DNA from 2 places in the Aliamphritea hakodatensis genome. Region 1 is predicted to be linked to the other one. Evidence: predicted binding sites of a transcription regulator. Region 1 holds the regulator's gene; the other holds the start of a gene.
What was found. The regulator FNR, encoded in region 1, switches genes on or off when oxygen is low (the NO sensors DNR and NnrR bind a similar motif). The targets are predictions, from matches to a motif close to TTGATNTANATCAA.
Positions count from the first base shown of each region.

Region 2: PCI15_RS00325 (plastocyanin/azurin family copper-binding protein) is a predicted target of FNR. The motif match lies at 1,792-1,805, and genes of this name have one in related genera.

Region 1 is NZ_AP025281.1:1,863,801-1,867,194, reverse strand. It holds gene hemN (oxygen-independent coproporphyrinogen III oxidase) at 1-1,019, shown strand, start outside; gene fnr (fumarate/nitrate reduction transcriptional regulator Fnr) at 1,216-1,998, shown strand; gene PCI15_RS08485 (adenine phosphoribosyltransferase) at 2,071-2,613, shown strand; gene PCI15_RS08480 (thioredoxin family protein) at 2,892-3,394, shown strand, end outside.
Region 2 is NZ_AP025281.1:70,984-74,377, reverse strand. It holds gene PCI15_RS00340 (DUF501 domain-containing protein) at 1-224, shown strand, start outside; gene PCI15_RS00335 (DUF2986 domain-containing protein) at 234-410, shown strand; gene gcvA (transcriptional regulator GcvA) at 785-1,699, shown strand; gene PCI15_RS00325 (plastocyanin/azurin family copper-binding protein) at 1,875-2,366, shown strand; gene PCI15_RS00320 (ABCB family ABC transporter ATP-binding protein/permease) at 2,476-3,394, shown strand, end outside.

The DNA.
Region 1 (3,394 bases):
TGACTGAGCTGATGCAGGCACTGCGTGACAACTTTAACCTGCTGGATGATGACAGCGGCGATTATTCAATTGAAATTGATCCCCGTGAAGTGGATAACGAAACCCTTCAGGTACTGCGTAACATTGGCTTTAACCGTATCAGCCTGGGTGTGCAGGACGTTGAGCTGAAAGTACAGGAAGCCGTTAACCGGGTACAACCGGTGGAAGAAGTCGCTGCGGTGCTGAGCGAAGCACGCCGCCTGGGCTTTCGCTCCATCAACATGGATCTGATCTACGGCTTACCCCATCAGACACTGGAAAGCTTCAAAAAAACCCTGGCTACCATCATTGAACTCAGCCCCGATCGCCTGAGCGTATTTAACTATGCGCATATGCCAGACCGTTTCCGTTCCCAGAAACATATCCATGCTGAAGATTTGCCAAGCCCGGAAACCAAGCTGGCCATTCTGGAAACGACCATCGCAATGCTGACGGCTGCCGGCTACGTGTATATCGGCATGGATCATTTTGCCAAACCGGACGACGAGCTCGCCATCGCCCAGCGTAATAACCAGTTACACCGGAACTTCCAGGGGTATACCACCCATAAAGAATGTGATCTGGTTGCCATGGGTGTTTCCTCGATCAGCCAGATCGGCGATGTTTACTATCAGAACCAGCACGATATGCGCCTGTATACCGATGCAGTGGAAAGCGATGTCCATGCGATTAACCGGGGTGTTACCCTGAGCCTTGACGACCGTATCCGCCGGGCGGTTATTACCCAGCTGATTTGTCATTTTGAACTGGATAAAAACCGCATCGAAACGGATTTTGATATTAGCTTTGACGAATACTTTGCCGATGAGCTCGAAGAAATAAATCAGTTTGCTCAGGATGGCCTTGTCAGCCTCGAAAAACAGGGCCGCGAACTTCTGGTAACCGGCACTGGCAGGCTGCTTATCCGCCGGATTTGCATGACTTTTGATGCCTATATTCCGAAGCGAACGGCGACTCAGGGGTTCTCCCGAATTATCTGACCGGTAACACTGAATGTCCTGAGCGAACAATGACTCAGGACAACAGCCCGAGCAACGGACTTAACAAAACTGTTACTTTTTATGGCTTTGTGCGACAAAAGTAACGTGTTGTGGTCTAAATTGCTTCAACCCGTACTAAAATTACTTCATAATCGAATGTATACACTGATATATGAACTAATCACAGGACTTGATAATGAGTGACACAAAGGCAACCGATCGCAAAGTACACAGTATATCTCAGGTACATTGCAGCACCTGTAGCCTGAGTTCACTGTGCCTTCCTGTATCCCTGAATCTGACAGAAATGGACCGTCTCGATAACATTATTGAGAAAAGCCGCCCTTTGAAAAAAGGTGAACATCTGTTCCATCAGGGTGATTCATTCTCATCAATTTACGCCATCCGCGCCGGCAGCATTAAAAGCTACAGCCTGACCAATGAAGGCGAAGAACAGATCACCGGATTTTATTTCCCGGGCGAACTGGTTGGTTTCAGCGGTTTTGATGGCAATGAGTACCCTATTTCCGCCAAAGTACTGGAAACAACTACCGTTTGTGAAATTCCTTTCCCACGGCTGGATGAACTCTCCGGACAATTACCGGAGCTGCGCCGCCAGGTACTGCGGACGCTGAGTAAAGAAGTGCGTGAAGATCAGCAAATGATGCTATTGCTCAGTAAGAAAAATGCCGAGCAGCGTATCGCGACATTCCTGTTTAAGCTGTCCTCCCGTTATAAAGCACGTGGTTACTCCGCTACACAGTTCCGTTTATCTATGTCACGGAATGAAATCGGCAACTTCCTGGGTCTGGCCGTTGAAACCGTCAGCCGTATCTTTACCCGTTTCCAGAAAAACGGTCTGATTACGGTTGAAGGTAAAGAAATCGAGCTGGTTCAGCTGCATGAAATTCAGCGCCTGTCCGGTGACTGTGTCGGCGAAGAAGACGACGACCGTATCACCACCAGCCAGATGGACTAGTCTTCCTTTTCAGTACACGACAAAATATATCGGTACACATTTTAGAATTACGCCCTGTTGTAAGGACTCTTCATGTCTTTTGATGAATGTTATATAAAATCAGTTATGCGCACGATTCCGGACTGGCCGGAACCGGGCATTATGTTCCGCGACATCACACCGCTGTTTAAAGACCCCAAAGCCCTGCGTATGATCAGCGACGCTTTCATTCAGCGTTATATCGACTCAGACATTACTCATATCGCCAGCATTGACGCCCGCGGCTTTCTGATTGGTTCCATTATGGCTTACCAGCTTAATATCCCGCTGGTGCTGGTTCGTAAAAAGGGCAAGCTGCCGGGTGAAACAGTCTCCCAGGAATACAAACTGGAGTACGGCAGCGCCACGGTTGAAATGCAGTCTGATGCGGTATCAGAAGGTGACAACGTGCTGATTTTTGACGATCTCATCGCCACCGGAGGCACTGTACTGGCCGCCAGCACCATCATAAAAGAACTGGGCGCCAGCGTTGCCGAAGTCGCCACCCTGATCAACCTGCCGGACCTGCAGGGCTCCCGCAAGATTCAGGAAGCAGGCATTCCCGTTTACAGCCTGATGTCTTACGAAGGCCTCTGAGCCCGCTCTTAACAATTAACAGCCCTGTATTTACAGGGCTGTTTTGTTTCACCCTGAAAAACACTTTCCTATAAAACAACAACTTAAGTAACCAACCACCGTTACTCTCACCATTCTGCCCAGAAACGTAGCAAACCGTCTCAAAAATCGCTTACAATCGGTCAACGTCGTTGGTGCACTGCCGGTTAGCACGCAAAATATCTACCGTCAGCCTGTGCCTGAATCCGCCATGCGAGAGACAACTGCATGGACAAAACAGCCTTGAGTTAATAATAAAAATGAAACTGAGACTGCTCCCCCTGATTACCCTGCTAACGGGTACAATGATCAGCCTTCTGAGCTGGGCTCAGCCAGCACAGAAACTGGCTCTGTCCCCGATCAGCCAGCCTGCGGCAGCTACCGCTGAAAATTCCCTGCCTGAACTCCTCAACCTTCAGCAGGACGCGCAGATCGCCGGTGACCGTTTCGCACTGATTCTGGTCAGCCAGCCCGACTGTCAGTACTGTGAACTGATCACCCGCGAAATTCTTCAGCCCATGCAACTGAGCGGCAAATACGACAAAAAACTGCTGTTCCGCAAACTGACTATTTTTGACGGCAGTAAAACCATCATCGACTATAACGGTGATCCGGTAGACGCGACGGCTTTTGCCAGCCGTTACAACTCAGCATTCACCCCTACCCTGTTGTTTGTTGACCCTAATGACGGTAAGGTGCTGACCGACAAGATGGTTGGCATCAACACCGTTGACCTGTATGGATTCTACGTAGACCGGGCCGT
Region 2 (3,394 bases), 1.8 Mb from region 1:
GCTGGGCACTGATGCATGACGAAGACAAACAACGCATTGAAGCGCTGGGCTTCACAGATCTGTTCCACAGTTACGGCATTGGCGGCATCCGCCACTGGGATAAAGTTCGCTGCCTGCACATGCAGTATGCTTACCACCTTGCCATGAGCGCAGAAGGGGGCACCACCATCGGCCGTCGCCTGGATGCGGAATTCGCCCTTAATGAAATGACCATCAGCCTGTAGGCCCTTCCTATGAACCGCCGTAAGAAAATCAACGATACCCTGAAGAAAAAAGCCAAAAAGGCGAAAGCACACCTGAAAGTATCCAACAAACCCCGTTACATTTCTAAAGCCGAACGGGAAAAACTGTCTGAAAATCATACAGATACTGAAGCAGAGGGTCAGTCAGAACCCACAGAAACATCATAAATTTCAGGCAAAAAAAAGGGCTGCCAGTGGCAGCCCTAAAGGAGTCTCGTTACGACCAATCACGGTCCCGAAAAATTTAAACGAGTGCTATAAACGGTGTGGCTTATCTCAAGCCGGCTTTACTGTTTAGTGCATTTAAGCTCATCAATTCCAAACAATAAAACACTGAAGTCTGTGTGTTGAATACGGCTTGCTCAGCAACGTAAGATCCTTATCTGTTTACGACAAATCCCGGCGTTTACGACTAAACCATTAGTAATTCCGCGCATTAGGATGTGGATCATCTTCAACGTGATGCTTATACTAAAGTCTCTTCAGATTAATAACAAACGACAGTTTTTCAGCAAAATGGTGAAATAAACTCACCAATTGAGGTGCCTATCCGACGCTTACCCCCACTCAACGCCCTGCGCAGTTTTGAAGCGGCCGCCCGTCTGGGGAGTTTTATCAAGGCTGCCGAAGAGTTGTTTGTTACCCCGTCAGCCGTCAGCCATCAGGTTAAATCGCTGGAAGACTTCCTCGGCTTGAAGCTGTTTCACCGGGAAAAGCGTCAGGTACATATCACCATTGCCGGCGAAAAGTATCTGGTGGCCGTGCAGCATGCTTTGGATGAGCTGGACAGCGCCACCCGCCGGCTGATGTCTGCCCCGAATACCAGTTCGGTTACCTTTGAAGCACCGCCGGCCTTCCTGAACCGCTGGTTGATGCCGAAAATCAAAGACTTCCAGACCCGTCACCCGGAAGTGGAACTGCGCCTGAGTGCAGCCATCGGCACCTCCCGGGTCGATTTCGATCATAATGATCTGGACATGGCAGTGTTCTTTGGTGAAAAAGCCCCGGACGGCGTAACCTCCTATCTGGTGCACCGCTCTCACATCGTACCCGTGTGCAGCCCGCGGATGCTGGATGACCACGAAGCTATCAGCAGCATGCATGATCTGATCAACTGGCCCCTGATCCACGTCAGCAGCCGTAAAGACGAATGGCCAAAAATGATGCAGCAGGCCGGGGTCAGCATGACCGGGCTGGAAAAAGGCCTGTCATTCTCCAGTACTCAGCTGGCCTTAGGCGCAGCACTGGAAGGGCTGGGGGTAGCGCTTTCGGACCGTGGTCTGGTTGCCCGGGAATTGCAGTACGACCAGTTGATTATTCCGGTGGATCTGGAACTGATCACCGGTAAGGCCTTCTACCTGATTTACCCGGATGACCTGCAGCTGACCTACGGCATGCGGGTCTTCCGCGACTGGCTGCTGGAAGTGATGGGGCTGGCCAATCCAACCGGAGAATAGCCTGAAACCCCTGTGACACCCCTCATTTATCATTGTTTTTTGCTGCCCTGCGGCCGGTTTCTGAACCGGTCCGAAAACTGACCCGCAAAAACTTGATCCACCGCAGCGTAATGAGAACCATTGCTCTTTTATACTGCCGCATAACACTCTTCCCTAACCTTCCTGAGGTGACGTTATGCTCCGCCACATCCTGTTCCGCTCCTGTCTGGCATTGTCTGTCGCGCTTTCTGCCAGCGCAGCAATGGCAGAGCAACAAGCGCATCAGATCCATATGATGCACCAGACGTCCCATGTAGAAGTAGAAGACATCACCAGGATGTTCCGCTTTGAGCCGGATTATCTGGTGATTCAGCCGGGGGATACAGTCCGTTTCAGCGGTACCGTCGGGGAACACACCATTACGTCGGTGTCCCGCATGCTGCCCGAAGGCGCGAAAGCCATCGAGATAAATTCAACCCCCAGCAAAGACATACGCTTCGATATTCCCGGCGTCTACGGCCTTAAGTGCCGGGTTCATAACCGCTACGGGATGGTGGCCTTACTGGTTGTTGGCAGCCCGGAAAACAACCTTGAAGAAGCCCGCACTTTCCGCCTGAAGCGCTTTGGTAAGAAACGCATGACCGAATTGCTCGATCAGGCAGCAGAAGAATTTTCACTGGCGCAATAAAACCGCTTGACCTCAACTTAGGTTGAGGTTTTATTCTCCCGCGACTTTCAATTTACTGATCCGCAAGCCAAGATCAGTATATCGTTTTAACGTTCGGGAGAGCGGCTTAATGGCCAATAGCAGCGCCACTGACAAAACCTTTACAGACAAACCCGGTAAAGCCGAAATCCACGCGGAACGTCAGCGTGGCTGGCGGACCCTGCGCCGGGTGTCGCCATTCCTCTGGCCCGCCGACCAGCCCTGGGTAAAGCGCCGGGTTGTCCTGTCACTGTTACTGTTGTTGACCGCTAAGCTGATCATTGTCGGCACCCCCTTCCTGTACAAAAACGCCGTGGATGCCATGGCAGGCGAGAGCAGCGACCCCGGCTGGCTGCTGGCCGTGGGGACCACAGGTCTGGTCATTGCCTTCGGCATGGCCCGCCTGATGAGCGTGCTGTTTGAAGAATTACGTAACGTTGTTTTCGCCCGGGTAGGCCAGCGGGCGCTGCGGGTACTCGCCCGGGAAACCATCAGCCATGTACACCGGTTATCCCTTCGCTATCACATCAGCCGTAAAACCGGCAGCCTCAACCGGGTCATTGAGCGGGGGGTTAAAGGGGTCGATTTCCTGCTGCGCTTTATCCTCTTTAACATCGGCCCGCTGGTGCTGGAACTGCTGCTGATCTCCCTGATTCTGATCTTTGTCTTTGATGTCTGGTACCTGGCAGTGGTGGTCTGCATTGTCACCCTGTATGTCGCGTTCACCACCAAGGTCACCGAATGGCGGGTCAGAATTCGCCGGGAGATGAATGATCAGGACAAAGACGCCAACCAGAAAGCCATCGACAGCCTGCTGAACTTTGAAACCGTTAAGTATTTTGGTGCTGAGCAGCGCGAAGCAGACCGCTACGACAACGCGATGGCTGGCTATGAAAACGCTTCCCTTCGCACCATCAGTTCGCTGGGCATGCTTAACGCCGGCCAGTCCGTCATTCTGAATACCGGCCTGGTGCTGGCCCTGTTACTGGCCGCCCGGGACGTCATGAGTG